DNA from 2 places in the Nonomuraea sp. NPDC049646 genome. Region 2 is predicted to be linked to the other one. Evidence: predicted binding sites of a transcription regulator. Region 2 holds the regulator's gene; the other holds the start of a gene.
The links. The regulator HrcA, encoded in region 2, represses chaperone genes, less so after heat shock. The targets are predictions, from matches to a motif close to TTGGCACTCTCNNNNNGAGAGTGCCAA.
Positions count from the first base shown of each region.

Region 1: groL (chaperonin GroEL) is a predicted target of HrcA. The motif match lies at 4,166-4,192, and genes of this name have one in related genera.

Region 1 is NZ_JBITLU010000005.1:582,118-597,689, reverse strand. Features, by position in the region: gene ACIBQ8_RS18405 (trehalose-6-phosphate synthase) at 1-1,160, opposite strand, end outside; gene ACIBQ8_RS18400 (RNA polymerase sigma factor) at 1,192-1,746, shown strand; SAM riboswitch class I at 1,827-1,967, shown strand; gene thrC (threonine synthase) at 1,981-3,213, shown strand; gene ACIBQ8_RS18390 (MoaD/ThiS family protein) at 3,239-3,514, shown strand; gene ACIBQ8_RS18385 (cold-shock protein) at 3,758-3,958, shown strand; gene groL (chaperonin GroEL) at 4,303-5,931, shown strand; gene ACIBQ8_RS18375 (hypothetical protein) at 6,086-6,643, shown strand; gene ACIBQ8_RS18370 (YbhB/YbcL family Raf kinase inhibitor-like protein) at 6,746-7,276, opposite strand; gene ACIBQ8_RS18365 (HelD family protein) at 7,339-9,339, opposite strand; gene ACIBQ8_RS18360 (hypothetical protein) at 9,461-9,796, shown strand; gene ACIBQ8_RS18355 (DNA repair helicase XPB) at 10,028-11,680, opposite strand; gene ACIBQ8_RS18350 (hypothetical protein) at 11,748-12,101, opposite strand; gene ACIBQ8_RS18345 (AMP-binding protein) at 12,170-13,645, opposite strand; gene ACIBQ8_RS18340 (hypothetical protein) at 14,068-15,420, shown strand; gene ACIBQ8_RS18335 (helicase-associated domain-containing protein) at 15,438-15,572, opposite strand, start outside.
Region 2 is NZ_JBITLU010000004.1:306,581-322,152, reverse strand. Features, by position in the region: gene ACIBQ8_RS13950 (16S rRNA (uracil(1498)-N(3))-methyltransferase) at 1-529, opposite strand, end outside; gene dnaJ (molecular chaperone DnaJ) at 539-1,681, opposite strand; gene hrcA (heat-inducible transcriptional repressor HrcA) at 1,693-2,706, opposite strand; gene ACIBQ8_RS13935 (DUF456 domain-containing protein) at 2,863-3,699, shown strand; gene ACIBQ8_RS13930 (DUF3097 domain-containing protein) at 3,717-4,526, shown strand; gene ACIBQ8_RS13925 (DUF4870 domain-containing protein) at 4,523-5,161, shown strand; gene hemW (radical SAM family heme chaperone HemW) at 5,154-6,371, opposite strand; gene ACIBQ8_RS13915 (styrene monooxygenase/indole monooxygenase family protein) at 6,427-7,632, shown strand; gene ACIBQ8_RS13910 (glycoside hydrolase family 18 protein) at 7,696-8,940, shown strand; gene ACIBQ8_RS13905 (MOSC domain-containing protein) at 8,998-9,630, opposite strand; gene ACIBQ8_RS13900 (hypothetical protein) at 9,742-10,059, opposite strand; gene ccmA (heme ABC exporter ATP-binding protein CcmA) at 10,206-10,829, shown strand; gene ACIBQ8_RS13890 (DUF6297 family protein) at 10,882-12,375, shown strand; gene ACIBQ8_RS13885 (GNAT family N-acetyltransferase) at 12,380-12,862, opposite strand; gene ACIBQ8_RS13880 (hypothetical protein) at 12,939-13,232, shown strand; gene ACIBQ8_RS13875 (hypothetical protein) at 13,229-13,510, shown strand; gene lepA (translation elongation factor 4) at 13,515-15,350, opposite strand; gene ACIBQ8_RS13865 (hypothetical protein) at 15,406-15,572, shown strand, end outside.

The DNA.
Region 1 (15,572 bases), on a different contig from region 2:
CCGTCACGGATGGGGTTGACCAGCAGCACGTCCGCCAGCCGGTAGGCGGCCAGCGAGCGCGGGTAGTCGTCGTTGACGTTGAGGATGACCGGGTCCCAGTCCTCGGTGGCGTACTCGTCCTCGATCTCGCGCGCGCAGCGCTGCACCGACGCGGTGTACTCGCGGTATTCGGGCAGGTCGTGCCGGCTGGGATAGGCGAAGGCCAGGTGGACCACCTTGCCGTGCCACTCCGGATGGGCGGCCAGGAACTCCCGGTAGGCCAGCAGGCCGCGCACGATGTTCTTGGACAGCTCGGTGCGGTCGATGCGGACGATCAGCCGGCGTCCGACCACCTGTTCGGCCAGCGCTGCCATGTGCGACTCGACGTCGGGCTCGCAGGCCCGCGCCCACAGCGCCGCGCCGTCCACGCCCAGGCTGTGCACGCCGACGCGGGTCGTCCTGCCCTCGTGGGCGACCGTGCCGGCCGCGCGGTCCACCCGCGCGCCCAGCAGCGCCTCGCAGCAGTCCATGAACGCCGCCGCCCACCGGGCGGTGAGGAAGCCCGCGTGGTCGGCCCCAAGGATGCCGTCGAGCACCTCCCTGGTGACCGCGTCGGGCAGCAGGGAGAAGTACTCGGGAGGCGCCCACGGCGTGTGGCTGAAGTGGGCGATGCGCAGGTCGGGCCGCTCGGCGCGGAGCATCGCCGGGGTGAGCGTCAGGTGGTAGTCCTGGACCATCACCCGCGCGCCGTGCCCCGCCTCCTCGGCCAGCGCCAGCGCGAACGCGCCGTTGTAGTCGCGGTAGGACTCCCATTCGCGCCGGAACTTGGTGCCGAAACTGGGGGAGTTGGGGATGTCGTACAGCAGGTGGTTGACGAACCACAGGGTCGAGTTGGCCACGGCGTTGTAGGCGCGGTGGAAGGTGGCCGCGGGGATGTCGAGCATCCGCAGGGCGCCCGTGTCGTAGCCGCCGCGGTCGAGCCGGCCCCCCGGGGCCAGGCGCACGGCGCTGCGGTCGCCGTCGGACAGCGCGGCGCACACCCACAGCACGCCGTGCTCCTTGGCCACCCCCGACAGGCCCGACACGAGGCCGCCACCACCGCGTTTCATGGTCAGCTCACCGTCGTCGTCGACGGTGAAGGAGACCGGCCCGCGGTTGGACGCCACGAGAACGCTGTTCATTTGGGCTCCCTTCGCCCATAGGATCCCAGCTATGGCGCTAGATGAGCTAACCGAGGAACTCGCCCGCTCGGCCGCGGCCGGAGACCATCGCGCGCTCGGCGAGCTCCTGGCCAGGATCGAGCCTGACGTGATGCGCCACTGCGCCCGGATCCTGCCCTATCACCAGGACGCGGAAGAAGCCTCGCAGGACACTCTGCTGGCCGTGGCGCGCAACATCGGCCGGTTCGAGGGGCGGGCCAGGTTCAGCACCTGGCTGCACATCGTGACCGCCAACTGCGCGCGCACCACCTACCGCTCGCTGAAGCGCAGGGCCGCCGAGCAGACGTCGGAGGAGCTGCCGATGCAGAAGCCGGACGCGCGGCGGGTCAGCGTGATCGCCGGCTCGCGGCTCGACCTGCTCGACGCGATGGAGGCGCTGGAGGCCGACAAGCCCGACCTGGCCCAGGCGCTGGTGCTGCGCGACATCGTCCAGCTCGACTACAACGAGGTGGCCGAGCAGCTCAACATCCCGCTCGGCACCGCCAAGTCCCGCATCCACCAGGCCCGCAAGTACGTGCAGGGAGTCCTCGGGGAGGACTATCGGTGAGACGTGTCCTCTCGCATGCTGAGACGGGTGGTTGTTTCCACCACTTGAGAAGGTAGAGTCCTTTTCGAACAACTGAATATTGCTCATCCAGAGGGGTGGAGGGACCGGCCCTGCGAAGCCCCGGCAACCCTCCCGGCTTGTGCTCGCGACCTGGCGAGGCCGACCGGGACAAGGTGCCAATTCCGGTTCGCGGTCAAGGTGGCCGCGGGCGAAGATGAGGGAAGGCCTCGCTTCATGTCGCTCGACTTTGGTCCTGCCGTCGCTCTGTCCTGCCGCGAGTGCGGCACGCGCTACCCCCTGGGCCCCAGCTTCGCCTGCCTGGAGTGTTTCGGGCCGCTCGAAGCGGCCTACTCCTTCGGCCAGGTGACCCGCGCGGACATCGAGTCCGGCCCCGCCAACATCTGGCGCTACCGCTCCCTGCTCCCGGTCCCCGCCGACGTGGCGAGCAAGCCCAACATGAACCCGGGCTGGACGAAGCTGGTCAAGGCCGGCAACCTCGGCAAGGCGCTCGGCATCCGGTCCCTGCACGTCAAGGACGACTCGGGCAACCCCACCCACTCCTTCAAGGACCGGGTGGTCGCCATCGCCGTCGAGGCGGCCAGGAACTTCGGGTTCCACACGCTCTCCTGCTCCTCCACGGGCAACCTCGCCGGCGCGGTCACCGCCGCCGCCGCGCGGGCCGGCCTCGACGCGTGCGTGTTCATCCCGGCCGACCTCGAAGCAGCCAAGATCGCCATGGCCCGGGTGTTCGGCGGCCGGCTGATCGGCATCGACGGCACGTACGACGAGGTCAACAGGTTCTGCTCGGAGCTGATCGGCGACCCGCTGGGCGAGCGGTGGGGGTTCGTCAACGTCAACCTGCGGCCCTACTACGCCGAGGGGTCCAAGACGCTCGCGTACGAGATCGCCGAGCAGCTCGGCTGGCGGCTGCCGGAGCAGATCGTCATCCCCATCGCCTCCGGCTCCCAGCTCACGAAGATCGACAAGGGGTTCAAGGAGCTGATCGCGCTCGGGCTGGTCGAGGACACGCCGTACAAGGTGTTCGGGGCGCAGGCGGCCGGGTGCTCGCCGGTCTCGGCGGCGTACAAGGCGGGGCACGACGTCGTCCAGCCGGTCAAGCCGGACACGATCGCCAAGTCGCTGGCCATCGGCAACCCCGCCGACGGGCCGTACGTGCTGGACATCGCCCGGCGCACGGGCGGGGGCGTCGAGGACGTCACGGACACCGAGATCGTCGCCGCCATCAAGCTCCTGGCCTCCACCGAGGGCATCTTCGCCGAGACCGCGGGCGGCGTCACGGTGGGCGTGCTGAAGAAGCTCGTCGAGTCGGGCAGGCTCGACCCCGAGGCCGAGACGGTGGTCCTGAACACCGGCGACGGCCTGAAGACGCTCGACGCGATCAGCGACGACGCGCGGCCCACCGCCGTGATCCGGCCCTCTCTCGACGCGTTCCGCGCGACTGTCTGACAATCCAGGAAAGGCAACAAAAACCATGAGCGTTTCTGTGCGGATTCCCACCATTCTGCGCACTTACACCGGGGGTAACGCCGAAGTGAGTGGCGAAGGGGCGACTCTTCGTGACGTTCTCGCCAAGCTCGACTCCGACTACCCGGGGATCGGCGCGAGAATTCTGGATGAATCGGGCAAGATTCGTCGTTTTGTCAACGTTTACGTTGGTGATGAGGATGTCCGTTTCGCCGAGGGCCTGGACACTCCCGCCCCGGAAGGCACTCAGATCTCCATCATCCCCGCCGTCGCGGGCGGCTGACCGCCGGACCACCGACTCTTGAAGGCGCCCCTTGTGGGCGCCTTCTTGTTTTAGAACCAAATTCAACCTCGAACGACTCAGCCTTCGATGAAATTAGCGTTTTGTCGGTTGACTCTGTTGCCAAACCCCGTGCCACAGGTATGGTCGAGGGCGATCGTCTGGCTGATTTTCCCAAAAGTCATGCGATTACGGGTCTCGCGAAGGAATGGGCGAGATCTGCGAGCCCAGTAAGAGGAGTCGGAAGTGGCGCAGGGCACCGTCAAGTGGTTCAACGCGGACAAGGGCTACGGCTTCATCGCGGTAGACGGTGGTAAGGATGTATTCGTCCATTACTCAGCGATCATGATGGACGGGTACCGCTCTCTCGAACAGGGACAGCGCGTCGAGTTCGAGATCACGCAGGGCCAGAAGGGGCCGCAGGCGGAGTCCGTCCGCACGGTCTGATTCACCCTCGCTGGTATGCACCAGGCGGGACGTGCGGCAGCGCAGTCCGTACGGGCTCGCCACTGTTTCCTCCGTCGGCTTCGCACGGCGGGCCGCGCCTCAGGGGGCGGCTCGCCGTACGAACCGGCGCACCCGATGACCTGCCCGATGAGCTGGGGTGGGGTGCCCGTGGCTTGCACTCGGCAGGGTAGAGTGCTAAACAGTTCGTTGGCACTCTGTGTGGCAGAGTGCCAACAACTCGGATCGAGACGATGGGGTCTGCCGAACGGAGATGCAGGCCTATGCCGTCGCGGGCGTCGGCTCGGTCCAGGACACGCCACCCTGCATCTGGGAGGTCTAGCCTTATGGCAGCCAAGATGATCGCGTTTGACGAGGACGCCCGGCGCGGTCTCGAGCGCGGTATGAACCAGCTCGCCGACGCCGTCAAGGTGACCTTGGGCCCCAAGGGGCGCAACGTCGTGCTGGAGAAGAAGTGGGGCGCTCCCACGATCACCAACGACGGCGTCTCCATCGCCAAGGAGATCGAGCTCGAGGACCCGTGGGAGAAGATCGGCGCCGAGCTGGTCAAGGAAGTCGCCAAGAAGACTGACGACGTCGCCGGCGACGGCACCACCACGGCCACCGTGCTCGCCCAGGCTCTGGTGCGCGAAGGTCTGCGCAACGTGGCCGCCGGCGCCAACCCGATGGCCCTGAAGAAGGGCATCGAGGCCGCCGTCGAGCGGGTCAGCGAGGAGCTCTCCAAGCTGGCCAAGGACGTGGAGACCAAGGAGCAGATCGCCTCCACCGCCTCCATCTCCGCCGCCGACCCCGAGATCGGCTCGCTCATCGCCGAGGCGATGGACAAGGTCGGCAAGGAAGGCGTCATCACCGTCGAGGAGAGCAACACCTTCGGCCTGGAGCTCGAGCTCACCGAGGGCATGCGCTTCGACAAGGGCATGACGTCGATGTACTTCGTGACCGACTCCGACCGCATGGAGGCCGTTCTCGAAGACCCGTACATCCTGATCGTCAACAGCAAGGTCTCGGCCAACAAGGACCTGCTGCCGCTGCTCGACAAGGTCGTGCAGTCCGGCAAGCCGCTGCTGATCATCGCCGAGGACGTCGAGGGCGAGGCCCTGGCGACCCTGGTGGTCAACAAGATCCGTGGCCTGTTCCGCTCCGTGGCCGTCAAGGCCCCGGGCTTCGGCGACCGCCGCAAGGCCATGCTGGGCGACATCGCGATCCTGACCGGCGGTCAGGTCATCGCCGAGGAGGTCGGCCTCAAGCTCGAGACCGCCACCCTCGACCTGCTCGGCCGCGCCCGCAAGGTCGTGGTGACCAAGGACGAGACCACCATCGTCGACGGCGCCGGTGACGCCGAGGCGATCTCCGGCCGGGTCAACGAGATCCGCGCCGAGATCGAGCGCACCGACTCCGACTACGACCGCGAGAAGCTGCAGGAGCGCCTGGCCAAGCTGGCCGGTGGCGTGGCGGTCATCAAGGCCGGCGCGGCGACCGAGGTCGAGCTCAAGGAGCGCAAGCACCGCATCGAGGACGCCGTCCGCAACGCCAAGGCGGCCGTCGAGGAGGGCATCGTCCCCGGCGGTGGCGTGGCGCTGCTGCAGGCCGGCGCCAAGGCGTTCGACAAGCTCGAGCTCAACGGCGACGAGGCCACCGGCGCGGCGATCGTGAAGAAGGCTCTTGAGGAGCCCCTCAAGCAGATCGCGGTCAACGCGGGCCTCGAGGGCGGCGTCGTCGTGGAGAAGGTGCGCAACCTGACCCCGGGCGAGGGCCTCAACGCCGCTTCCGGCGAGTACGTCAACATGTTCGACTCCGGGATCATCGACCCGGCCAAGGTGACGCGCTCCGCGCTGCAGAACGCCGCCTCCATCGCGGCGCTCTTCCTCACCACCGAGGCCGTCATCGCCGAGAAGCCCGAGAAGACCCCTGCTGCTCCGGCCGGCATGCCCGGCGGCGGCGACATGGACTTCTAGGCCTCGCCTGGTCGCTGACACATCAGAAGGCGGTTCGGATCTCCAAGGATCCGGCCGCCTTTTGTTGTGTCCGATCCCGTCACGTTTAGTAGTTATTGACTACGGAAAGTAACGACACACGAAGTGACGATTCACCGCACAAAGGAGTAGTTACATGAATTCCCGCACCGCGCGCGTTCTCGGGCTCGGGGCCGTCATGATGGCCGCCGCGGCCGCCATGACGATGCCCGCCCAGGCAGACGACCACGGTTACCTGGACGAGTCCCTGGAGTACGTCGACGTGCCCTACTGCGCGGGCTACCTGGAGCTGTACGACCGCGACTACTGCGCCTCGCCGTCGAGGTGGACGTCGCAGGACGAGCGCGGGGAGATGTCGGAAGAGGGCGAGGAAGGGTCGTCCGAGGAGGGCGAGGACAGGTCGTCCGAGGAGGCCGACGAGAGGTCCGGCGAGCACGGGGACGCCTCCGACGAGGGCCAGGACATGTCGGGCGAGCGCGACGAGAACTCGGACGAGGGCGCGGACATGTCGGACGAGGGCGCGGAAATGTCCGGCGAGCGCGAGGACGTCTCTGACGAGGGCCAGGAGATGTCGGGCGAGCGCGAGGACGTCTCGGACGCCTTCGAGGGCCGGTCGGCCGTCGAGAACGAGGACCTGTCGTCCAACGCCCCCGGGGACTTCACGTTCGCCGACGAGCTGGTGCAGGGCGACTGAACCCCCGTCTGGTGGCGCCGGGCGTACCGAACCCGACGCGGCACCACGGCGAAGGCGCCCCGAACGCGAACGGGGCGCCTTCGCCGCGGTGTTGTGCCGGTCTCAGACGCCGAAGTGCGCGACGACGTGACCGCGGGCCAGCGTGTTGGCGGTGATGTTGAAGCCGACGACGGCCGGGCTCGCGTCGCTGCCGACGCCCAGCTCGTCGACCCCGAGCGCGTGCACCGTGAAGACGTAGCGGTGGGGGGCGCCGGGCGGGGGAGCGGCGCCGCCGTAGTCTTTGGTGCCGTAGTCGTTGCGGGCGTGGACCGCGCCGGCGGGCAGGCCCTTGAAGTCGGGGCCGGTGCCCGCCCCCCTCGGCAGCTCCGTGGTGTCGCCGGGCAGGTCGAACAGCACCCAGTGCCAGAAGCCGCTGCCGGTGGGGGCATCGGGGTCGTGGCAGGTGACGGCGTAGCCGCGGGTGCCCTCGGGCGCGCCCGACCAGCGCAGCTGGGGCGAGACGTTCCCGCCGGTCATCCCCCAGTCGTCGAAGACGTGGAGGTCGTTCAGCCGCTCGCCGTCGCGGATGTCGTCGCTCTCCACCACGAGTGCGGGGACCGGGGGCAGGTGTTCATGCGGAAGGGGTGCGGGCACGGCATCCTCCTAGGTTGACAGCTCCTTCAGGCCATCCTAGAAGCGGCCGTGCCCGCCCTCCGTCAGGTTCCGAGCTGCGCCGGGAGCGGCCTGTCGTGCAGCACCGTGAGCGAGGTGACCGCGCGGGTCAGGACCACGTACAGGCGGGCCAGGCCGCGGGGCTCGGCCTCGACGATGTCGGCCGGCTCCACGACGATCACGTGGTCGTACTCCAGGCCCTTGGCCAGCGTGGCGGGCACGATCAGCAGGCGGTGGTCCTGCGTCGCGTCGGGGTCGAGCACCGCGTGCGGCAGGCCGGACAGCGACTCGGAGACCGCCGCCACCCTCGCGTCGGGGACGATGACCCCGATCGACCCCTCCCTGGCCAGGACCTCCCGGGCGGCCTCGGCGACCGCGCCGCCCGGCCGGACCGTGAGCGAGCCCGCGCCCGGACGCAGCGACCGCGGGGCGGCCAGCGCGGGGGCGATCGAGGGCAGCAGGCGGGCCGCGTAGTCGAGCACCTCGCGCGGGACGCGGAAGCCGAGGGTCAGCTCGGTCACCTCGCCCTCGTCCTGGCCGAGGTGCTTCAGCACGGTCTCCCACGAGCTGGTGGACCACGGCGTGGTGCCCTGGGCCAGGTCGCCGAGCACGGTGGCCGAGCCGTTGCGGCAGCGCCGGCCGAGCGCCCGCAGCTGCATCTCGGACAGGTCTTGGGCCTCGTCCACGACGAGGTGGCCGAGGGACGGGGTGCGTTCCATGAGGTCGCGCAGCTCGTCGAGGAGCGCGGCGTCGGCGGCCGACCATTTGGCGGACTTCCAGCTCCGATAAGGCTTCCGCCAAAGCAGCATTTCCTGCTCGTCAGGCGACAAATCGGTTTTGGCGGCTTTTGTGAGGAATTCTGGGTCGGACAGCAGGCGGTGCAGGACCTGTTCCGGCGTCAGTTTCGGCCACACCGCGTCGACGAGCTGCTTGACCGGCCTCGACCTGGCCACCGCGTCCTGGACCCGGTCGTCGGGCGACTCGCCGCGCTGCTCCATCCGCACGAGCACCTGGTGGGCCAGGCGCTGGGCCAGCGCGGCCCGTCCCGGCGAGTAGCGGGTGGTGCCGCGCAGGGAGGCCACCATCTCGCGCACCTCGTGGTCGGCGACCCGGTAGCGGTAGGCGCCCTTGGTGAACACCAGGCCGTCCTCGGGCTTGACGATGTGCATCCACAGCGCCCGTTCGAGCACCGCGGCCATCCTGGCGTCGCCCTTGATCGCGGAGACCATCGGGTCCTCCTCGGCGGCGTGCTCGCCGAGCAGCCCGGCCACGGTGGTCTGGTCGACCTTGACCTCGCCCAGCGCGGGCAGGACGGAGGAGATGTAGGACAAAAACGCCCGGTTCGGGCCCACGATCATCACGCCCGACCTGGCCAGCCGCTCGCGGTGGGTGAACAGCAGGTACGCGGCCCGGTGGAGGCCCACGGCGGTCTTCCCGGTGCCGGGTGCGCCCTGGACGCACACGGTCTGGGCCAGCGTCGCGCGGACGATCTCGTCCTGGTCGGGCTGGATGGTGGCCACGATGTCGCGCATCGGGCCGGTGCGCGGGCGTTCGATCTCCTCGGTGAGGATCTTCGAGGGGCCGACCTCGCCGCCCTCGCCGAGCGGCTCGTCCTCGAACGCGGTCAGCGCGCCGCCGTGGTAGCCGAAGCGGCGGCGGCGGACGACGCCCATGGGGTCGGCCGGGCTGGCCTGGTAGAACGCGCGGGACACCGGCGCGCGCCAGTCGATGACCAGCGGCCGGCTGGTGCCGTCGTGCACGTGGCGGCGGCCGACGTAGATGGTGCCCGGCAGGTCGTCGCCGCCCTCGCGGTCGAGGCGGCCGAAGAACAGCGGGGTGTCCGGATGGTCGGCGAGGGCGGCCACGCGCTGGTCCAGCAGCGACTGGAGGATCTGCTGCGAGACCCAGTCGCCGGCCGCGTCGGCCGACAACGACTGGGCGTGGGCCCGCATCGCCTTGAGCGCGGCCCTGGACTCGGCCAGGTGGGCCTGCTCGGCGGCGAGCACGTCGGAGGGTATGTCGGGAGCCAGTTGGTGTGTGGGCATGCGAAAGCGCCTCCCAGGGTCGAAAAACGGAGGTGGTCAAGGCAGCGAATCGGCTAGTTTAACGGCGGCCGTCCGGTGCCTCCAAGGCATTTACCGGCGCGCGGCGGGGTAAGGAGGGAAGGTGGCGCGGCTTCGCCTGGTCCTCTCGCCGATGATCCCCACGGTCGCGAGCTTCCTGCTGGCGGCGCTCTGGGGGATGTCGGTCTTCGCCGGGTGGGGGCTGGAGGCGTTCTGCGCGGGCGGCGAGTCCGCGGCGGCGTGCTCCCGGCGTCTCGGCGCGGTCTCCACGGCGTCGGGGCTGTTCGCCGCGCTGGCCGCCTGCGCCACGCTGGCCGCGTGGCTGGTCCCGGCGTCCCGGCAGGACCCGCGCACGTTCGGCCGCTTCATGGGGACGGGGGTCGCCGCATGGCTCGTCGCCGGCGCGGTGCTGTTCCTCGGCGGCCTGCTGGCCAGGTAGCGAACCCCTGAACGAACCCGGCAAAGACCGTATCTCTGAGTGAACGTGGGAATACCGAAAAAGTCGGGCATTTCAGGTGCGTTTGTCGGATCATGGGGGTATGTCGCAGGCGGCGTGATAGTACGCAGGTGAGGGGGGTGGTTCGATGTCGACGACCCGTGGAGTCTCGTGGACGTGACGTAAACGCCGTGCCTGGCCGCTCAGGCAACGAGCGGCCGGGCATTCAACCGGTCACACCTCGCCGTGCACGTCGTCGGCGTCGATGATCTGGTAGGCGTATCCCTGCTCGGCCAGGAAGCGCTGCCGGTGGGCGGCGAACTCCTGGTCGACGGTGTCCCTGCTGACCACCGTGTAGAACCGGGCGCCACCGCCGTCGGCCTTGGGCCGCAGCACCCGTCCGAGCCGCTGGGCCTCCTCCTGCCGCGACCCGAACGTGCCCGACACCTGGATCGCGATGGCCGCCTCGGGCAGGTCGATGGAGAAGTTCGCCACCTTCGACACCACCAGGACCTGGATCTCCTTGTCGCGGAACGCCTGGTAGAGCCGCTCGCGCTCCTTGACCCTGGTCTCGCCCTTGATGACCGGGGCGTTGAGGTGCTCGCCGAGCTCGTCGAGCTGGTCGATGTACTGGCCGATGACCAGCACCTGCTCGCCCAGATGCCGCCGGACCAGCGCCTCGGTCACGTACGTCTTGGACGGCGTGGTGGCGCAGAACCGGTAACGCTCCTCGGCCTCGGCCATCGCGTACGCCAGCCGCTCCTCGTCGGTCAGCGTGACCCGCACCTCGACGCAGTCGGCCGGCGCGATCCAGCCCTGGTTCTCCATCTCCTTCCACGGCGCGTCGTAGCGCTTGGGGCCGATGAGGGAGAACACGTCGCCCTCGCGGCCGTCCTCGCGCACGAGCGTCGCGGTCAGGCCCACCCGCCGGCGGGCCTGGAGGTCGGCGGTCATCCGGAAGATGGGCGCGGGCAGCAGGTGGACCTCGTCGTAGACGATCAGGCCCCAGTCGCGCGCGTCGAACAGCTCCAGGTGGCTGTAGACGCCCTTCCGCCGGGTCGTCATCACCTGGTACGTGGCGATGGTGACCGGGCGGATCTCCTTCTTGTTGCCGGAGTACTCGCCGATCTCGTCCTCGGTCAGCGAGGTGCGCTTGAGCAGCTCGGTCTTCCACTGGTGGGCGCTGACCGTGTTGGTCACCATGATCAGCGTGGTGGCCTGGGCGTGGGCCATGGCCGCCGCGCCCACGATGGTCTTGCCCGCGCCGCAGGGCAGCACGACCACGCCGGAGCCGCCGTGCCAGAAGGCGTCGGCCGCCTCGCGCTGGTAGTTGCGCAGCTCCCAGCCGTCCTGGAGCAGCTTGATGGGGTGGTGCTCGCCGTCGACGTAGCCGGCCAGGTCTTCGGCGGGCCAGCCCAGCTTGAGCAGCGCCTGCTTGACGTTGCCGCGGTCGCTCGGGTGCACGATGACCGAGTCGGCGCCGAGGCGCTCGCCCAGCATCGGCTGGATCTTCTTCGAGCGCAGCACCTCTTCGAGCACCGCGCGGTCGGTCGAGGTCAGGACCAGGCCGTTGACCGGGTCCTTCTCCAGGCGCAGGCGGCCGTAGCGGGCCATGGTCTCGGCGATGTCGACGAGCAGCGCGTGCGGCACCGGGTAGCGGCTGAAGCCGATCAGCGCGTCGACGACCTGCTCGGCGTCGTGGCCGGCGGCACGCGCGTTCCACAGGGCGAGCGGCGTGACGCGGTAGGTGTGGACGTGTTCAGGCGCTCGTTCGAGCTCGGCGAACGGCGCGATCGCCTTGCGGCACGCGTCGGCCTTCTCGTGGTCGACCTCGAGCAGCAGCGTTTTGTCCGACTGGACGATGAGCGGGCCGTCGTTCACGGACATCCCTTCCTACGGTTGACCCTTATCCAACACGCGCGACGGCAGGAACAGTCCCGGAACGGGTAATCGATCAGTCGTCCAGGCGGCCGGTGAGGCCCAGGAAGAGGAACAGCCCGATGTTCAGCACCAAACCGGCGCCGAACAGCACCCAGCTCCAGACCAGCAGCGAACGGGCGCTTCCCGGCTGCTCGCGGGCCCGCGTCAGCGCCACGGCGGCCAGGATGCCGCCGGGCAGCCCGAGCACGTTGAGGCAGGAGGCGAGGGACAGGAAGTTGAGCACGACGGCGACGATCGCGGCGGCCTGCGGGCCCTCGTCGCGCCGCGGCGGCACGCCGTAGCCGTAGCCGTACTGCGGAGGCGGCTGCTCGCCGTAGGGCGCCCCGTAGGGCAGGTGCGGGTAGCCGGACGGGTCTTCTTGACTCACGTTCACCTCCAGACAGGTCAACGTTTATCACGGAATACCGACGCGCCCGACCCGGTGCGCGCGGACGGTCACAACCGGCCGCGCAGGGCCTTCCTGTCCAGCTTGAGCACGCTGGTGACCGGGATCGACTCGACGAAGCGCACCTCGCGCGGGTACTTCACCCGTCCGACCCGGTCGCGCGCCCAGTCGATCAGCTCCTCGGCGCTCTCCTCGGCCCCCGGCCTGAGCTGCACGAACGCCACGACCTCCTCGCCCAGCCGCGGGTCGGGACGGCCGACGACGCCCGACATGACCACGTCGGGGTGCTGGTTGAGCGCGTCCTCGACGTCGCGCGGGAAGACGTTGAAGCCGCCGCGGATGATCAGGTCCTTCTTGCGGTCGACGATGTAGAGGTAGCCGTCGTCGTCCACGCAGCCGACGTCGCCGGTGCGCAGCTCGCCGCCGACCAGCGCGGTGCCCTCGGGGTCGGGTTCGTGCTCGCCCCAGTAGCCGAGCATCAGCGAGTCGCCGCTGACGCAGATCTCGCCGACGTCGCCGCACTCCACCGCCTCGCCCGCGGAGTCGCGGATGGTGATCGTGTAGCCGGCCAGCGGCAGGCCGACGCTGCCGGGGCGGCGCCTGCCCGGCGGGTTGAAGGTGGTGACGGCGCTGGTCTCGGTCAGGCCGTAGCCCTCCAGGATCTGCGTGCCCGGCATCCGGCGTTCGAACTCCTGGAGCGCAGCCCGGCCCAGCGGCGCCGCCCCGCAGGTGAGGTAGGCCAGGTCGGGGAGCGGGTGCGACTCCAGCGGCTGGGCCAGGAGCATGTGGATCATGGCGGGCACCACGGTGCCGTACTGGACGTGCTGCTCGGCGGCCAGCCGCAGGAACGCCTCCGGCTCGAACCAGCGCATGAGCACGGCCTGCTGCGGCTCGGTCGCGTGCAGGCCGGCCACGGTGATGATCAACCCGTACGCGTGCGAGAGCGGCACCGGCACGATCGCACGATTTTTCCCCTCTTGGTGGGATATTTCGTACGCGTCCTTGGCCACCTGCCAGAGCCCGCGATGGCTCAGCATGACCCCCTTGGCGACGCCCGTGGTGCCGCCGGTGTACATGAGCGCGGCCAGGTCGCCGGGGTCCCGGCGCACCCGTCCGTGCTCGGTGGCGCTCTCCAGCTCGGCCGTGTCCACATGGATCGGGACGTCCACCGCGGCGGCCCGCACGGTCTCCACGAGCTCGGGCGAGGTGACGACGGCCGACGCGCCGCTGTCGAGCAGGATGTGCCGCAGCTCCTCGGCCCCCACCAGGAAGACCACGGGCGTGACCACCGCGCCCGCCGCCCACAATGCCTGGTAGACGATCGGGACCTCGGGGGAGGTCGCCATCATCACGACCACCCGGTCGCCCGGCCGGATCCCGGCCTCGACGAACCCGCCGCACATCCGGCGGGCGCGTCCGGCCAGCTCGTGGCTGCGGTGCCAGACCCCTTCGTAGAACACCGAGTCGTGGTCGTCGAAGCGGTTCCATGACTCCTCGGCCAGCTGGCCCAGCGTTTGCTCGGTCACATGCACAACCTGATCGGAGGCGCCGCGCGCAGTCAACCCTGAACGTTCTCACGTCCGCCCTTGACTGACGATTGTGGACGATGCTCTCATGCCCTGTAAATGTCCAATATCGGCCTAGAAGGTCATTCGAGTTTTCGGGTGGCGCTAGATCGTGTATTGGTGGGATAACTAGGGTTCCGTGCTACCAGATGGCCAGTCGCGGTTCTTGTCACCGGCCCGTCGCCCAGAGCAATGGAGGACATGATCGACATGCGCGCGCCGGCGGCCGTGGCCGCGAGCTTCGCGAGAAACGCCTGGTCGGAACGGTGGTCGCCGGGCGGCGCACGGTCAATCCATAAGCCGGGGAAACAAGTCGCCGGACAAAAGCGTTCGCGAAAGACATTTTCCATTGACAGCGTTCCCCTCAGGCCCGAGGTGACTTCGTGATCGACACGCCTGAAGCAGGCGAGAGCGACCTCGACGACAAAACGCTCACCGAGCGCGTCATCGCCATCAACGAGCAGCTCCGGCCTCTGGTCGTCCCGGTGGCCCGCGACCTCGACCGGCGCGCGGCCGACACCCTGCTGCGCTCGTACCTGGAGCCCGCCGGCTTCGCCGACGCGGTTCGCCGGCTGTCCATGCGGCATCTGCTCGTGCTGGTGGGGGAGGCGGACATGGGCAAGCGGCTCGGCGCCATCGCCCTGCTGTCGCGCATGTCGCTGGCCGAGAGCAGGATCACCGTGCTGTCTCCGGCCGGCAGCGCCGCCGACCTGCTCGCCGGGACCGAGTACGGGCCGGGGCGGGCGTACCTGCTGCACGACTGGATCGCCGGGAGCGCCGACCGCGGCGAGCTGCTCGACCTGGCCCGCAAGCTCGCCGAGCTGGGGTCGTACCTGGTGATCACCCGGAACGGCGTCCCGTCGCAGGCGGTCGAGGTGGAGCAGCCGTGGGGCGCGCCCGATCCGGGCGAGCTGTTCGACCTGTACCTGAGCGCGTTCGGCGGCCGGAGCGCCCCGGAGGGGGCGGCCACCGCACGGGTCCGCGCGCTGGCGCTGCGCACGCCGGCCGAGGTCGTCCGCCTGGCCACCCGCCTGGTGCGGGACGACGAGCCCGCGGGCGAGGAGGTGGCCGCCTGGTTCGACACCAAGCCGCCGATGCACGAGGTGCGGGCGGTGGCGGCGCTCGCGTTCGCGCACGGGCTGCCCGAGCCGGAGTTCGCCCGCCGGCTGGCCGCGTTCGAGCGGAGCCGGGAGGCCCACGAGGCGGGGCCGGGGCCGGCCGGCGCGCCGCACCCGCTGATCGCCGTGCGCGACGGTCTCGTCGTCTTCCGCGTCCCGCACCACCGCGCCCAGGTGCTCGGCGAGCTGGCCGCCCGGTACGGCTACTGGCTGTGGCAGCCGCTGCGCGAGTGGGCGCGCTCGCTGGCCCTCCAGGGGGACGACGTGCGCGCGCGGGCGGCCGAGGGCGTGGCGTTGCTGGCCTCCTGGTCGTTCAGGGAGGCGCGGCAGGAGTTCCTGGAGGTGTGGGCGCGGGGACGGGCGGGCGAACGGCTGGCGGCGGGCGGTGCGCTGTCGTACATGTGCGCCGACGACGCCCTCGCCCCCGAGGCCCTGCGCCTGGCGCTCGCCTGGGCCCGCGACCCGGCCGACCCGCGGGCGGTCGCGGCGGTCGCCGGGCTGTGCGGCGGTCTGTCCCTGCGCTACCCGGCCGACGCGGCGGCCCACCTGCGCCGCCTGGCCGCCGGGGACGGCCCCGCGGCCCGGCTCGCGGCCCACGCGCTCACCCACCACCCCTGAGACGGGGGGAAGGCGGGTCAGAGACCGGCGACGCCGGTGATGCGGTGGAGGGCGAAGCGGTGGACGGCGGCCCTGGTCTCGTCGTACGCCGTCAGGTAGCCGCCCTCCATCCGGGCCGGCTCCAGGATGCGCGAGGTGGCGTTGCCCTGCGA
Region 2 (15,572 bases):
GCGGCTCGGCGGCCTCCTCGTGCAGCACGAGCCCCAGCGCCGCGTCGGCCAGCAGCCCCTCGACCTGGGCGGTGGAGGCCAGGTCGGCCACCTCGGGCAGGTGGAACCGGCGCGCCTGCTTGCCGGCCTCGCGGGCCGTGGCACGCCACCGGCCCAGCGCCTTGGCGATCTTGTCGCCCTTCCACTGCGTGATGCTGCGCGAGGCGGCCCAGGGCACGATCACGTCGACCCCCACCTCGGTCATCATCTCGACGGCCAGCTCGCCCCTGTCGCCCTTGGGCAGCCCCTGGACGACCACCAGCCGCCGCGCGGGCGGCTCGACGGTGTAGCGGGCCAGCACGTCGAGGGCGAGGGCGTCCTTGAACACCTCGCGCACCACGCACTCGGCGACGTCGCCCGCGCCGTTGGTCAGGTCGACCCGCTCGCCGGCGCGCAGCCGCCGCACGGAGGCCGCGTGCCGCCCCTCAGGGCCGTCGAGCGTGAGCTCGGAGCCGACGAGGTCCTCGGCGATGAACACGGGGACGGTCACGGGTGATCGTCACCTGCCGTTGAAGGCGTCACGCAGGCGGGAGAAGAAACCCTGCTGGCCGGGGGCGAACTTGCCCGGCGGCCGCTCCTCGCCGCGCAGCCTGGACAGCTCGCGCAGCAGGTCCTCCTGCGTCTGGTCGAGCCTCATCGGGGTCTCGACGTTGACGTGGATGAGCAGGTCGCCCCTGCCGGACTCGTTGAGCCGCTGCACGCCGCGCCCGTACATGGTGATGACCTGGCCGGACTGGGTGCCGGGGCGCACGTCGATCTCCTCGGAGCCGTCGAGCGTCTCGACGGCGAGGATGGTGCCGAGCGCGGCGGCCGTCATCGGGATCTGGACCGTGCAGTGGAGGTCGTCGCCGCGCCGCTCGAAGATCTCGTGCGCGCGCTCGACGATCTCCAGGAAGAGGTCTCCGGGCGGGCCGCCGCCGGGGCCGACCTCGCCCTCGCCGGCGAGCTGGATGTGGGTGCCGTCCTCGACGCCCGCGGGGATGCGGACCTTGATCGTACGGCGGGTGCGCACCCGGCCGTCGCCCGAGCACTCCTGGCAGGGGTGGCGGATGATGCTGCCGAAGCCGCCGCACTGGGGGCACGGCCGCGAGGTCATGACCTGGCCCAGGAACGAGCGGGTGACCTGGGAGATCTCGCCGCGCCCGTTGCACATGTCGCAGGCGTCGGGGTGGGTGCCGGGGGCCGCGCCGGCGCCGTGGCACACCTCGCACAGCACGGCGGTGTCCACGACCAGCTCGCGGGTGGTGCCGAACGCCGTCTCGCGCAGGTCGAGCTCGACCCGGATGGTGGCGTTGCGGCCCCTCCTGGCGCGCGAGCGCGGGCCGCGGGTGCCGCCCGCGGTGCCGAAGAAGGCGTCCATGATGTCGCTGAAGGGGAAACCCGCGCCGAAGCCGCCGGCGCCCGCGCCGGCGCCGGCTCCGCCGCCGAAGGGGTCGCCGCCCAGGTCGTACATCTGGCGCTTGTTCGGGTCGGACAGCACCTCGTAGGCCTGCGTGATCTCCTTGAACCGCTCCTGGGTCTCAGGATCGGGGTTCACGTCGGGGTGCAGCTCGCGGGCGAGGCGGCGGTAGGCCTTCTTGATCTCGTCCTGACTGGCGTCACGGCGCACCCCGAGGGTGGCGTAGTAGTCGCTGTTTGCCACTTATCGACCTCTTAAGATGCAGCCAGGATCTGGCTGACGTAGCGTGCCACCGCGCGTACGGCGCCCATCGTCACGGGGTAGTCCATCCTCGTGGGACCCAGCACGCCGAGCCGGGCCAGTTGGTTGTCGCCAGAACCGTATCCGGTTGCGACGATGGACGTGCCGCGAAGGTAGGGGTTTTCCGAGCCGATGCGCACGGTGAGCGCGGACGGGGTGTCTGTGGATGTCTCGCCGAGCAACCGCATGAGCACGACCTGCTCCTCCAGCGCCTCCAGCACGTCGCGCAGGCCGGTGGCGAAGTCGGCGCCCGCGAGATTGGCGGCGCCGGCGAACACGATCTTCTCGTCATGGCGTTCGACGAGGGTTTCGAGCAGCACCGACAGGATGGTGGCCACGGCGGGCCGATCCTCGGCGGGCAGCCGCTCGGGCAGGTCGGCGACCAGCTCGGGGACGTTGCTCAGCCCGCAGCCGTCGAGGCAGGAGTTGAGCACCGCGCGCAGGTGGGCGATGCGGTCGTCCTCCACCACCTCGGGCAGCTCGATCACGCGCTGCTCGACGCGCCCGGTGTTGGTGATCAGCACGAGCATGACCCGCCGGTCGTTGAGCGGGACCAGCTCGACGTGCCTGACCGTGGAACGGGTCAGCGTCGGGTACTGCACGACCGCGACCTGCCTGGTGAGCTGCGCGAGCAGCCGGACGGTGCGGAAGACCACGTCGTCGAGGTCGACCGCGCCGGCGAGGAAGGTCTCGATCGCCCGCCGCTCGGCCCCCGACAGGGGCTTGACCTGCGAAAGCCGGTCGACGAACAGGCGGTAGCCCTTGTCCGTCGGCACGCGGCCCGCGCTGGTGTGCGGCTGGGTGATGTAGCCCTCCTCCTCCAGAGCGGCCATGTCGTTCCTGACCGTTGCCGGGGAGACCTTGAGGTTGTGGCGCTCCGCGAGCGCCTTGGAGCCCACCGGTTCGTTGGTGGACACGTAGTCTTCGACAATGGCGCGGAGCACCGCAAGCTTCCGTTCGTCGAGCACGTGCTCACCTCCTGCCTCTGCCTAACAGGGAAACGACAGGTCTAGCACTCCGTGTTCCCGAGTGCCAAGTGTACGGCTCTCGCCCACAAGGTGCGATAACACCAGGTCCCATCCTGTTGCTAGCGACTTACAAGCGACAGGCCTCACACTTGCCGCATGACCGACAATTCCCAGCCCCCGCAGTACGGACCGCCCCAGGGGCAGGGTCCCTACTACGGTCAGCCGAACCAGTACGCCCAGCCGCCGTACCAGCCGCAGCAGCACGGCCAGCCGCCCTACCAGCAGCAACAGCCGCCCGCCCAGTACGGCCCCCCGCCCCAGTACGGCCAGCAGAACCAGTACGGCCAGCCCGACCAGTACGGCCAGCCCGACCAGTACGGCCAGCCCGGCCCCCACAACCAGTACGGCCCGCAGCCGCAGTTCCCCGCCAGGATCGACGGCAAGGCGATCAAGCCGCGCCTGTGGTGGATCGCCGTCGTGTGGGCCGTCGCGGTCGTGCTGGGCGTCGTGGGCGTGTTCGTGTTCGCCGGCGGCGTGCTGAGCAGCGTCTCGGACATGGCCCCGACGACCACGTTCGCGTCGGGCGAAAGCGTGAAGGTCGCGATCGACCCCGCCAAGCGCCCGGCCGTCTACATCGCCACCGACACGCGGGTCAACTACCAGTGCGAGATCTCCGGCGGCCCGGCCCAGGCCAGGCTGGTCAAGGTCTCCGGCACCCAGACGCTCAGCGCCGGCGGGACCACCTGGCAGGAGATCCTCGCCGTCAACGCCCCCGCCAAGGGCGACTACCAGCTGACCTGCGCCACGCAGGAGGAGTCCTCGGCCCGCTTCGGCGTGGGCCGTGACGTGCTCTCCGCGGCGGGCGGCCTGTTCGGCGGGGTGGCGGCGCTGTTCCTGTTCCCCGGCATCGGCCTGCTCATCGGCGTCATCGGCACGATCGTCGTCCTCGTCCGGCGCAGCGGCGCGCGTAAGCGCCTTGCGGTCAGCGGGTGATTTGCTACGGTCCCCGTGTGTACGAGGGTGATGTGCTGGCGGGCAATTGGCGGCGGCCGGGCAAGGGCAAGATCCCGAAGGTGCCCGCCGAACTCGACCTGGTCGTGGAGGACGCCGACAGCGGCTTCTGCGGCGCCGTGGTGGCCTGCGACAAGGAGGCCGTCACCCTTGAGGACCGGTTCGGCAAACGCCGCCTGTTCCCGCTGGCGCCGGCCGCGTTCCTGCTGGAGGGCAGGCCCGTGACGCTGGTGCGCCCGGCGGCCGCGGCCCCGGCGGGGCCCAGGCGCAGCGCGTCCGGGTCCATCGCCGTGGAGGGGCTGCGGGCCCGGGTCGCCAAGGAGAGCCGGATCTACGTCGAGGGCGTGCACGACGCCGCGCTCGTGGAGAAGATCTGGGGCCACGACCTGCGGGTCGAGGGGGTCGTGGTGGAGTACCTGGAGGGCGTGGACGACCTGCCCGCCATCGTGGCCGAGTTCGCCCCCGAGCCGGGCCGCAGGCTGGGCGTGCTGGTCGACCATCTGGTGCCGGGGTCGAAGGAGAGCCGGATCGCGGCCCGCATCACCTCGCCGCACGTGCTCGTCGTGGGTCATCCGTACATCGACATCTGGCAGGCGGTCAAACCGTCCGTGCTGCGCATCCCGGGCTGGCCCGACGTGCCGCGCGGGGTGCCGTGGAAGGAGGGCGTGCTCGCCGCACTGGGCTGGCGCATGGAGCCCGCGGACGCCTGGCGGCGCATTCTGGGCGCCGTCTCGTCCTACACCGACCTGGAGCCGGAGCTGCTCGGCCGGGTCGAGGAACTGATCGACTTCGTTACGGAGGCATCATGAGCCAGGCCCCGCCGTCCCCCGACGATCCCACCCCCGCCGACTCGGCCCCTGACGTCCCGCCGTACGACGTGCCCCGCGACCAGGGTTCGGGCCCCCAGCTCGGCTACGGCCAGCAGCCGGGCTCCCGGCCCGACTACGGGCGGCAGCCGCCGAGCGGGCCCGGCCAGCAGTCCGGCCAGCAGTCCGGCCACATGCCTCCGCCGCCCCGCTACGTGCCCCCGCCGCCGGGCTACGGCCAGGCCCCCGGCTACGGCGCCCAGCCGGGTCACGGCTACCCCGCCGGGCCGTACGTGCCCGGCCGGTTCGGCCCCCGCCGCGGCAGCGACGACACCACGATGGCCATGCTCGCCCACCTGCTGGGCCTGCTCGTCTCGTGGGTCGGCCCGCTGGTCATCTACCTGATGAAGAAGGACGAGTCCCCCTATGTCAGGGACCAGGCGGCCGAGGCGCTGAACTTCCAGATCACGATGTTCATCGGCTACGCGGTGGCGATCGTGCTGTCGCTGGTGCTGGTCGGCCTGCTGCTGTTCCCGATCATCTGGATCGTGTCGCTGATCTTCCACGTGCAGGCGGCCATCGCCACCAACCGGGGCGAGAACTACCGCTATCCGTTCGCCATCCGCCTGGTCACATGAGCTCGGTGATCAGGGCGTCGGCCAGCAGCCGCCCCTTGAGGGTGAGCACCATCCGGCCCGCCCTGAACGGCTCGGGCTCCAGCAGCCCGCGCGCCAGCGCGCTCGCCACCGCCGTGCGCGCGCCGGGGGCGACCTCGGCCAGCGGGTAGCCGGAGACCAGCCGCAGCTCCAGCATCAGCCGCTCGGCGGCCCGGTCGTCGCCGGTGAGCACCTCGCGCGCGTGCGCGGGCGAGGCGCCCGCCGCCAGGCGCTGGGCGTAGGCGGCCGGGTGCTTGACGTTCCACCAGCGGGTGCCGCCGACGTGGCTGTGGGCGCCGGGGCCGGCGGCCCACCAGTCGCCGCCGGTCCAGTAGAGCAGGTTGTGCCGGCAGCGGGCCTGCTCGGAGGTGGCCCAGTTGGACACCTCGTACCAGGAGAAACCGGCCTCGGTCAGCAGCTCCTCGGCGATCAGGTAGCGGTCGGCGGCGACGTCGTCGTCGGGCATGGGCAGCTCGCCGCGCCGGATGCGGGCCGCGAGCCTGGTGCCCTCCTCCACGATCAGCGAGTACGCCGACACGTGGTCGGGCCCGGCCTCGATCGCGGCGGCCAGCGAGGCCCGCCAGTCGTCGTCGGACTCCCCCGGCGTGCTGTAGATGAGGTCGAGGTTGACGTGCTCGAACCCGGCCGCCCGCGCCTCCTGGACGGCCCGCGCCGGGCGGCCCGGCGTGTGCCTGCGGTCGAGCACCTGGAGCACGTGCTCACGCGCGCTCTGCATGCCGAAGCTGACCCGGTTGAAGCCGCCCTGACGGAGTTTGTCGAGGTAGGAGGGGTCGACGGACTCGGGGTTGGCCTCGGTGGTGACCTCCGCCCCCGGCCGCAGCCCGAACTCGGCGTCGATGGCGGCCAGGACGCGCGCCAGGTCCTCGGGAGGCAGCAGCGTGGGCGTGCCGCCGCCGAAGAACACCGTCTCCACGGGCAGGTCGGCGTCGCCGAGGACGCGCCGGGCCAGGCGCACCTCGGCCACGACCGTGTCGGCGTAGTCGCGGTGGGAGGCGCCGGGCCCTAGCTCGGCGGCGGTGTAGGTGTTGAAATCGCAGTAGCCGCAGCGGGTGACGCAGAACGGCACGTGCACGTAGAAGCCGAACGGGCGCTCGCCGAGCCCGCGCAGCGCGCTGTCGGGCAGCTCGCCGGAGGCGGGCGCCGGATCGCCGTCGGGCAGGGTGGATGGCACGTCATCCAGTGTGCCTGCTCACGGGGGTGCTCCGAGCCATCGAAGGAGGCCGCACATGACGGGCGTCGGGATCGTGGGCGCGGGCATCTCCGGGCTGACGCTGGCCCTGCGGCTGCAGCAGCTCGGCGTCGCGACCACGCTCTACAGCGAGGGCGACGCGGCGGACCTGGGCCGCGGGCGGCTGCCGAACACGGTCGGCAGGATGGGCCGCGCGCAGGCCCGGGAGCGGGAGCTGGGCAGCCTGCACTTCCTCGACCCCGGCTGCCTGCTGGTCAGCGGCAGCCTCTCGATCAAGGGCGATCCGCCGCTGGAGTTCACCGGCCGCGTGAGCGAGCCGTTCCACGGGGTCGACTTCCGGGTGCTGCTGCCGGCGCTCATGGACGACTACACCGGCAGGGGCGGCCGCCTGGTCGTCGATCCCCTCCCGCCGGACGCGGGCCAGGTCGCCCGCTGGTCGCGCGGCCACGAGCTGATGGTGGTGGCCACCGGGCGGCGCTCGGTGCGCGAGCTGTTCCCGCGCATTCCGGCCTGGTCGCCGTACGGGGCGCCGCAGCGGATCCTGGCCGCCGGGCTGTTCCACGGGTTCGATCCGGGGCCCGCCTTCGGCTTCAACATCTCGCCCGGCTGCGGCGAGATCCTGTGCATGGCGATGATGACGCGGTCGGGCGTGCACGGCGGCGTCCTGGTCGAGGCGATCCCCGGCGGGCCGCTCGACGTGCTGGCCCGGGTGCCCGCCGACGAGTTCTGCGAGACGCTGCTCGCCCTGCTGCCCGAGCACGCGCCGCGCCTGGCCGAGCTGATCGATCCGGCGGCGTTCGAGCTGCTCGGACCGGAGGACCTGCTGCAGGGCGCGATCACGCCGGTCGTGCGCGAGGCGGTGGCCGAGCTGCCCGGCGGCGTCGTGGCGCTGGCGATCGGCGACGCCTGGGTCGCCAACGACCCGATCACCGGGCAGGGCGCGAACCTGGGCTCGGCCTGCGCCTGGATCGCGGCCGAGGCCATCGCGGCGGGCGGCCCGTACGACGCGGCGTTCGCGCGGGGGACGGCCCGGCGCATGTGGGTGGCGGCCGAGCCGGTCGTCGCGTGGACGAACGCCTTCCTGCGGCCGCCGGCGGAGCACGTCCTCACCCTGCTCGAAGCCGCCGCGACCAGGCAGGAGGTGGCCGATCTGGTGCTGTCGCTGTTCGGCGACCCGGCGCGCGCGTGGCGGCTGTTCTCCAGCGCCGAGGAGGTGGCGCGCGTCGTTGACGGCACGGGGTGACGGTTCTACGATCGCGTCAACTTATAGGAAAGTTTCTTATAAGTTCACCCCCCAGGAGCGCCCGTGAAGAAGATCCTCCTCGCACTCTCGCTCTTACTCGGGCTCACGGCGGTGTCCGTGCCCGCCGAGGCCCATCCCGGATTCAAGCGGGTCGCCTACTTCATCCAGTGGGGCGTGTACGGGCGCAACTACCACGTCAAGGACGTGGACACCAGCGGCGCCGCCGCCAAGCTCACCCACCTCAACTACGCCTTCGGCTTCGTCAGCGCCGAGGGCGCCTGCTACTCGGCCGACCCCTGGGCCGACTGGCAGCGTCCGGTGCCGGCCGAGCAGAGCGTGGACGGCGTCGCCGACCAGCCGGGCCAGGCGCTCAACGGCAACCTCAACCAGCTGCGCAAGCTCAAGGCCAGGCACCCCGGCCTCAAGGTGCTGATCTCGCTCGGCGGCTGGACCGGGTCCAAGTACTTCTCCGACGCCGTGCTCACCGCCGAGTCACGGTCCGCGCTGGCCCGCTCGTGCGTCGACCTGTGGCTGCGCGGCAACCTGCCGGGCCTGGAGCCGGGCGCGGGCGCCGGCGTGTTCGACGGCGTCGACCTGGACTGGGAGTGGCCGGGCTCGGCGGGCAACGACGGGAACGTGATCAGGCCGGAGGACCGGCGCAACTTCACCCTCTTCGTCGAGGAACTGCGCGCCCAGCTCCGGGCCTTCTCGGCGAGCTCCCAGCTCACCGCCTTCCTCCCGGCCGCCGCCGCGAAGATCGACGCCGGTTTCGAGGTGCGCCGGGTGTTCCGGTCGCTCGACTTCGCCACCGTCCAGGGGTACGACCTGCACGGCACCTGGGAGTCGCGGACCGGGCACAACGGGAACCTGTTCACCGACCGGCGCGACCCCAACCCCGTCAGGTACAGCGTGGACCAGACCGTCCGCGACTACCTGTCGCGCGGCGCGCCCGGCCGCAAGATCGTCGTGGGCGTGCCCGCGTACGGGCAGGGCTGGACCGGCGTGACCGGCGGCGGCGACGGCCTCTGGCAGCCCGCGACCGGACCAGCGGCCGGCAAGTGGGGGCCGGGCAGCGAGGACTACAAGGACCTGGCCGCCAAGCCCGGCAAGCGCTACCGGGACGTGCGCACCGGCGCGATGTGGCTGTACGACGGCAACGAGTTCTGGTCCTACGACGACCCGGCGTCGCTGCTGGAGAAGGCGGCCTACATCCGGCTCAAGGGCCTGGGCGGCTCGATGATGTGGTCGATCGACCAGGACGACGCCCGCGCCTCCCTCACCTCGGCCCTGTACGCCGTGCTGCGCTGACCGGCGCCCGGCCGGGTGGAGGCGGTCTCCAGCCGCCCGGCCGGATGGAGGCGGTCTCTAGCTGACCATCCGGCCGGCCCGCGCGGCCAGCTCGTCCCATTCCGGGGCGTGGCCGGGGACCGCGAGCACCCGGGCCAGCGCGTCGGCGTCGCCGTGGCGGGCGCGGAAGGCGTCCGCCACCGTCATCCCGGCCGCCGGGCGCGAGACGATCTCCACCTCGTCGCCCGCGCCCAGCTCGCCCGGCTCGACCACGGCCAGGTAGGCGCCCGGCCGCGCGGCCCCGGTGAAGCGCTTGAGCCAGCCCGGCTCGTCCATCCAGTTGCGGAACACCACGCAGGGGATGCGCGGGCCGGTGACCTCCAGCAGGGCGCTGCCGACGCGCCACCGCTCGCCCACGAGGGCGTCGTTGACGGCGAGGCCGGCGGTGGTCAGGTTCTCCCCGAAACGGCCGTCGCGCAGGTCGCGGCCGAGCTCGCCCTGCCACCAGTCGTAGTCTTCGCGGGCGTAGGCGTAGACGGCCTGGGTGGGGGCGCCGTGGTTGGGCGTGTCGGCCCGCTCGTCGCCGGCCAGGCCGTTGCGCAGCACCTCCACCCGGTGGCGCACGGCCCGCTTGTCGATCGCCGTACGGCCGAGCTTGCCGGCCCATTCCGCGTCGAAGGACAGCCCGACGTTGACGGAGAGGATGCGCATGCCGCGACGGTAGCGGACGGACGGCCACCCGGCGCACCGATTTTTCCGCCTTTCTCAGCCTTTCAGCGGAGAAGAACAGACATGTGCCCATTCGGCCTGTTCGCCGAGCCGTCACCCGCGCCCGTCGCCGGGCTCCGGCGCCACCCGGGCGAGCTGGGAGTCGGTGTCGAACTCGGCCAGTTGTAACAGGGTCTCCAGGGCCGCCTGCCGGGTCTCCTCGACCGAGCCGCCGCGTTCGCCGAAACACTCGGCCGCGACGTCGAGCAGCGCCGCCACCACCGCCGCGTCGGGATAGGGCACGTCGACCACCACCCTGCCGTCGCCGCCCACCTCGGCGGGTCGCAGGTGAAGCCGCAGCAGCCGCCGGGTCTCCTCCGCCACGGCCACCCCCAGCACAGCGGCACGCTCGAATCGCTCAGAAGCAATCACGTCACCCTCCAGTAGCACTGGTGTTCGGGAACAGCAAAGGTAGCGACCGGCACCGACAGAATCGGCTCTCCCGCCCCGGGGAAGGCGGCGGGACGGCCCCGCGGACCGGTCACGCGGGCGGCCGCCGGGGTGGCTACGCTCGAACGGTGAGCGGTTTGATCATCGAAGTCACGGACCTGTCCGTCGAGCTCGGGGGCAATCCGGTGCTCCGGGGCCTCGACCTGGCCGTCGAGCCGGGTGAGGTCGTGGCGGTCGTCGGGCCCAACGGATCGGGCAAGTCCACGTTGCTGCGCTGCCTGGCCGGCCTCCAGCCCGCCACGTCCGGCGCGGTCCATCTGTTCGGCGCCGAGCCCGCCGACGACGCGTCCTTCTGGCGCCGGGTGGCGCTGCTCGGCGACGAGCCCGCCTGGTACCCCGGGCTGACCGCGCGCGAGCACCTGGAGCTCATGGGCGCCGTGTACGCCGAGGCGCGCATGACGGTGGACTCGGCGCTGGAGGAGTTCGCGCTGACCGAGCGGGCCGACGCGCCGCCGCTCAACCTGTCCACCGGCCAGCGCCAGCGCCTCTGCCTGGCCGCCACGCTGCTGCGGCCGAGCACGCTGCTGCTGCTCGACGAGCCCGAACGCGGCCTCGACGCGGCCTTCCGCGTCCGGCTCGGGGAACTGCTGGAGGAGTACGCCGACGAGGGCGGCACCGTGGTGATGGCCACCCACGACCAGACCCTGGCCGACGCCGCCCGCCGGGTCTCCCCCGCCGGGGTGCCCGCATGAGCGGCCACGCCGTCGTCCGGAAGAGCGGCCTGACGGGGAAGGCGGGCGGGCGGTGAGCGCGGGCGAGGTGAGCGTGCGGTCGGTGCGGGCGTTCGTCCGGGCGCGCGGGCGGGCCCGGGCCGGGCTGGTCGATCGTTACGTCAGCCTGTTCGGCCTGTGCATGCTGCTCGCCGTCGTCGGGCAGCCGCTGTCCTCGGTGGTCTCCGGCCTGGGCGGGACGGTCGAGCCGGGGCGGATGGGCGCGGGGGTCGCCCTGGTGCTGCTGGGGTTCGCGGGCTGCCTGGCGCTGGCGCGGGCGGCCGGGCCGGTGATGCTGCCCGCGGCGGAGGCGTCCTGGTTGCTGACCTCGCCGCTGGACCGGCGGCGGCTGCTCGGGCGTTCCGGGCGGCTGCTCATGGTCGTCGCGCTGGTGGCCGGGCTGCTGCTCGGGCTCGGGCTGCTGGCGGCGCTCGGCGCGCCGGGCGCGCTGGTGTGGCGGCTGCTGGCCGCGCTGGCGGTGGCGACGGCGGCGAGCGTGGCGGGCATGGCGCTGGCGATGCTCGCCCAGTCCTCCCCGACCTGGAACCTGTGGCTGACCGGCGTGCTGGTCGCGCTCCTGTTGCTGGCCGTGGTCGCCGTGAGCGGCCAGGCCCGTACGGCGCTCGCGGCCGCCGCGAACGCGCCCCTGCCGGCGCTGGCGGCCACGGCGTCGGCCATGGCCGCGCTCGCCGCCGTCCTGGCCCGCCGGGCGTGGGGGTCGCTGGCCGCCATCCCCACCCGTCTGCTGCTGACCGCCTCCACCCGGGCCGGGCACGTCACCAGCGCCGCCGTCACCCTCGATCCCGGCGCGCTGACCTGGATCGCCGAGGACAACCACTGGCGGGCCAGGAAGCTCGCCTCGCGGGCGTGGCCGGGAATGCCCGCGCCGCTCGCGCTGGCCTGGCAGGACTGGGTGCGGCTCGGCCGCCGGCCCTGGCGGCTGGCGGCCACGGCGGCGAGCGCGGCGTTGCCCGCCGTGTTCGCCCAGGCGGGCGCCGCTCCGGCGGCTCTCGGGCTGGTCGTGCTCGGCGGCGCGCTGGCGGTGGCGGCGTCCGGTACGTCCGGCGCGCGCCGGGACGCCGACAACCCCGCCCTGGCCCGGCTGATCGGCGTGGGCCGGCGTCCGGCGCTGGCGGCGCGGGCGCTGCTGCCCGGCCTGCTGGGCGGCGCGTGGGCGACCCTGGCCCTGGCCGGCGTCGCGGCGGTGGGCGGCCTTCCGTCCGGCACGTGGGTGTTCGGGCTGCTCACCGCGCCCGCGCTCGCGGCCGGCGCGCTGCGGATGGCCAGGAGGGGGCCGGTCGACCATTCGATGCCGGTCATCGACACCCCCGCCGGCACGATCCCGACCGGCCCGGTGCTGTGGGCGGCGACGGGCGCCGACCTGGCGCTGCTCGGCTGCCTGCCCGCGGTGGTCGCGCTGGCCACCGGGCCGGCCGCGGCGGGCGGGTTCCTGGCGGCCCAGGCGGTGGCGGGCCTGGTGGCGCTGGCGGGCGTCCTGGTGAGCTCCCGTCGGGGCCCCCGCCCGTGAGCGGTCAGGCGACGTAGAGGTCGCTCGGCACGCCGCCGTACGGGATCGTGCGCTCCCTGTGCAGGCCGGCCTTCTCCGCCACCCGGCGGGAGGGCTCGTTGCCGTCCCCGATCAGGGCGACCACGGTGCCGAGGTCGCGCCCGACGCGCAGGGCCGCCCTGGCGAGCTCGACCGCGTACCCGTGGCCCCAGGCGGCGGGGCGGAATCGGTAGTACAGGTGGAGCACGTCCGCGCCGTCCAGGGCCGCGTGCCGCAGGCCGCCGACGCCCAGCACCTGCGATCCCTCCGTCAGCCGGGCGGCCCAGTAGCCGATCCCCCGGTCCGCCCAGTCGGCCAGCCACAGGTCGAGCATGACCCGGCTGGCCTCCAGGTCGACGGTGGGCCCGGCGGCGCTGTAGACGTTCGTCCGCGGGTCGGAGTGGATCTCGTGCACGGCTTCGAGGTCCTCCGGGCGGATCCGGGAGAGGACCATTCGTTCCGTATGCACCACTTCCACCCTTTCAGGGTATCCGCTTCCATCGCTAAGCTATCGCTGCCAATCGGATAGCGATGGAGGAGCGCCGATGGACATCGCCCGCGTGCAGGCCTCGCTGCGCCTGATGGCCCGCGGCCTGGAGGAGCTGGCCGCCGCGCTCGGCGAGGAGGAGCCGGACGAGGCCGAGCGCACGGCCCGCGTCATCGCGGAATGGGGACGCCGCGGCCTCACCCAGAAGGAGGCGTCGGCGCTGTTCCAGCGGCACGGCTTCGCCCCCCAGACCACGGGCGGCTGGGCCCGCGGCGAATGGGTGGAGCTCGGCGACGACGGCCTGCGCTACCTCACCGCCAAATCGCACGCCTGGCTGGCTGAACGATCATGACCTTCTCGGTGCCCATCGCCGTACGCGGCTACGAGCTCGACACCCGGGGCCACCTCGACAACGTGGTCTACCACCAGTACGGCGACCACGCCCGCTGGGAGTGCCTGCGCGCGGCCGGCGTCGGGGTCAGGCAGGAGTTCAGGGGCGCGGACGGCGAGCCGGCCGCCGAGCTGACCGGCGTCGGCGGCCTGATGGACCTGCGGGCCCGCCGCCTGCTCCCCGACCCGGGCCGGCACTGGCGGGCGCTCGCGCGAACGCCCGCCGTGCCGGGCCCGTAGTCGGCTACTTCTTGGTCTTGTCGGCGGCGGCGCCGGAGTCGGTGGACAGCGCGGCGACGAAGGCCTCCTGGGGCACCTCGACGCGGCCGACCATCTTCATCCGCTTCTTGCCCTCCTTCTGCTTCTCCAGCAGCTTGCGCTTACGGGAGATGTCACCGCCGTAGCACTTGGCCAGGACGTCCTTGCGGATGGCCCGGATGTTCTCGCGGGCGATGACCCGGGCGCCGATGGCGGCCTGGATCGGCACCTCGAACTGCTGCCGCGGGATCAGCTCGCGCAGCTTCTTGGCCATGTCGACGCCGTAGGAGTACGCCTTGTCCTTGTGGACGATCGCGCTGAAGGCGTCGACGGCCTCGCCCTGCAGCAGGATGTCGACCTTGACCAGCTCGGCCTCCTGCTCGCCGGCCGGCTCGTAGTCGAGCGAGGCGTAGCCGCGGGTGCGCGACTTGAGCTGGTCGAAGAAGTCGAAGATGATCTCGCCGAGCGGCAGCGTGTAGCGGATCTCGACGCGGTCTTCCGACAGGTAGTCCATGCCGAGGAGCTGGCCGCGCCGCCCCTGGCAGATCTCCATGATCGCGCCGATGAACTCGGCCGGCGCCAGGATCGTGGACTTGGTGACCGGCTCGAAGACCTGCGCGATCTTGCCGCCCGTCGGGAACTCGGACGGGTTGGTGACCGTGAGCTCCTTGCCGTCCTCCATCACCACGCGGTAGACCACGTTGGGCGCGGTGGAGATCAGCGACAGGCCGAACTCGCGCTCCAGGCGCTCGCGCACGATCTCCATGTGCAGCAGGCCGAGGAAGCCGACACGGAAGCCGAAGCCGAGCGCGGCCGAGGTCTCCGGCTCGTAGATCAGCGCGGCGTCGTTGAGCTGGAGCTTGTCGAGCGCCTCGCGCAGCTCGGGGTACTCGTCGCCGTCGATCGGGTAGAGCCCGGAGAACACCATCGGCTTGGGGTGCTCGTAGCCGGCCAGCATCTCCTTGGCGGGCTTGACCGAGGAGGTGACGGTGTCACCCACGCGCGACTGGCGCACGTCCTTCACGCCGGTGATCAGGTAGCCCACCTCGCCGACGCCGAGGCCGCGCTCGGCGGGCTTGGGCTCGGGCGAGATGACGCCGATCTCCAGCGTCTCGTGGGTGGCGTTGGTGGACATCATGAGGATGCGCTCGCGCTTGCTCAGATGGCCGTCGATGACCCTGACGTACGTCACGACGCCGCGGTAGGTGTCATAGACGGAGTCGAAGATGAGCGCCCGCGCGGCGGCGTCGGCCTGGCCCACGGGCGCCGGGACGGTCGCCACCACGTGGTCGAGCAGCTCGCGCACGCCCACGCCGGTCTTGCCGGACACCTTGAGCACGTCGGAGGGGTCGCAGCCGATCAGGCCGGCCAGCTCCTCGGCGAACTTCTCCGGCTGGGCCGCCGGCAGGTCGATCTTGTTGAGCACCGGGATGATGTGCAGGTCGGCGTTCATGGCCAGGTAGAGGTTGGCCAGCGTCTGCGCCTCGATGCCCTGCGCGGCGTCGACCAGCAGGATCGCGCCCTCGCACGCCTGCAGCGAGCGGGACACCTCGTAGGTGAAGTCGACGTGCCCGGGGGTGTCGATCATGTTGAGGACGTGGCCGTCCCAGGGCAGGCGCACGGCCTGCGACTTGATCGTGATGCCGCGTTCGCGCTCGATGTCCATCCGGTCGAGGTACTGGGCGCGCATGGAGCGGTCGTCGACCACGCCGGTGATCTGCAGCATCCGGTCGGCAAGGGTCGATTTGCCATGGTCGATGTGCGCGATGATGCAGAAGTTGCGGATCAACGCGGGGTCGGTCTGGCCAGGCTGAGTGCGCACCGAAGTCCGTTTCGACAGGGTTGAGGTCAAGCGTCTTTCATGGTGACATGCCCAGATGATGATCCGGACCGTCGTCCGCCGCGGCCTGCGCCTGATCGCGCTGGCCTTGGCCGTCGTGGTGGCGCTGGCCGGCCTGCTCGCCGTCGCGCTCCGCCTCCAGTTTACCGGTGCCCCGGCGGCCTGGGCGAAGAGCACCGGCAACGACGCCCTCTGGCTCGGCCA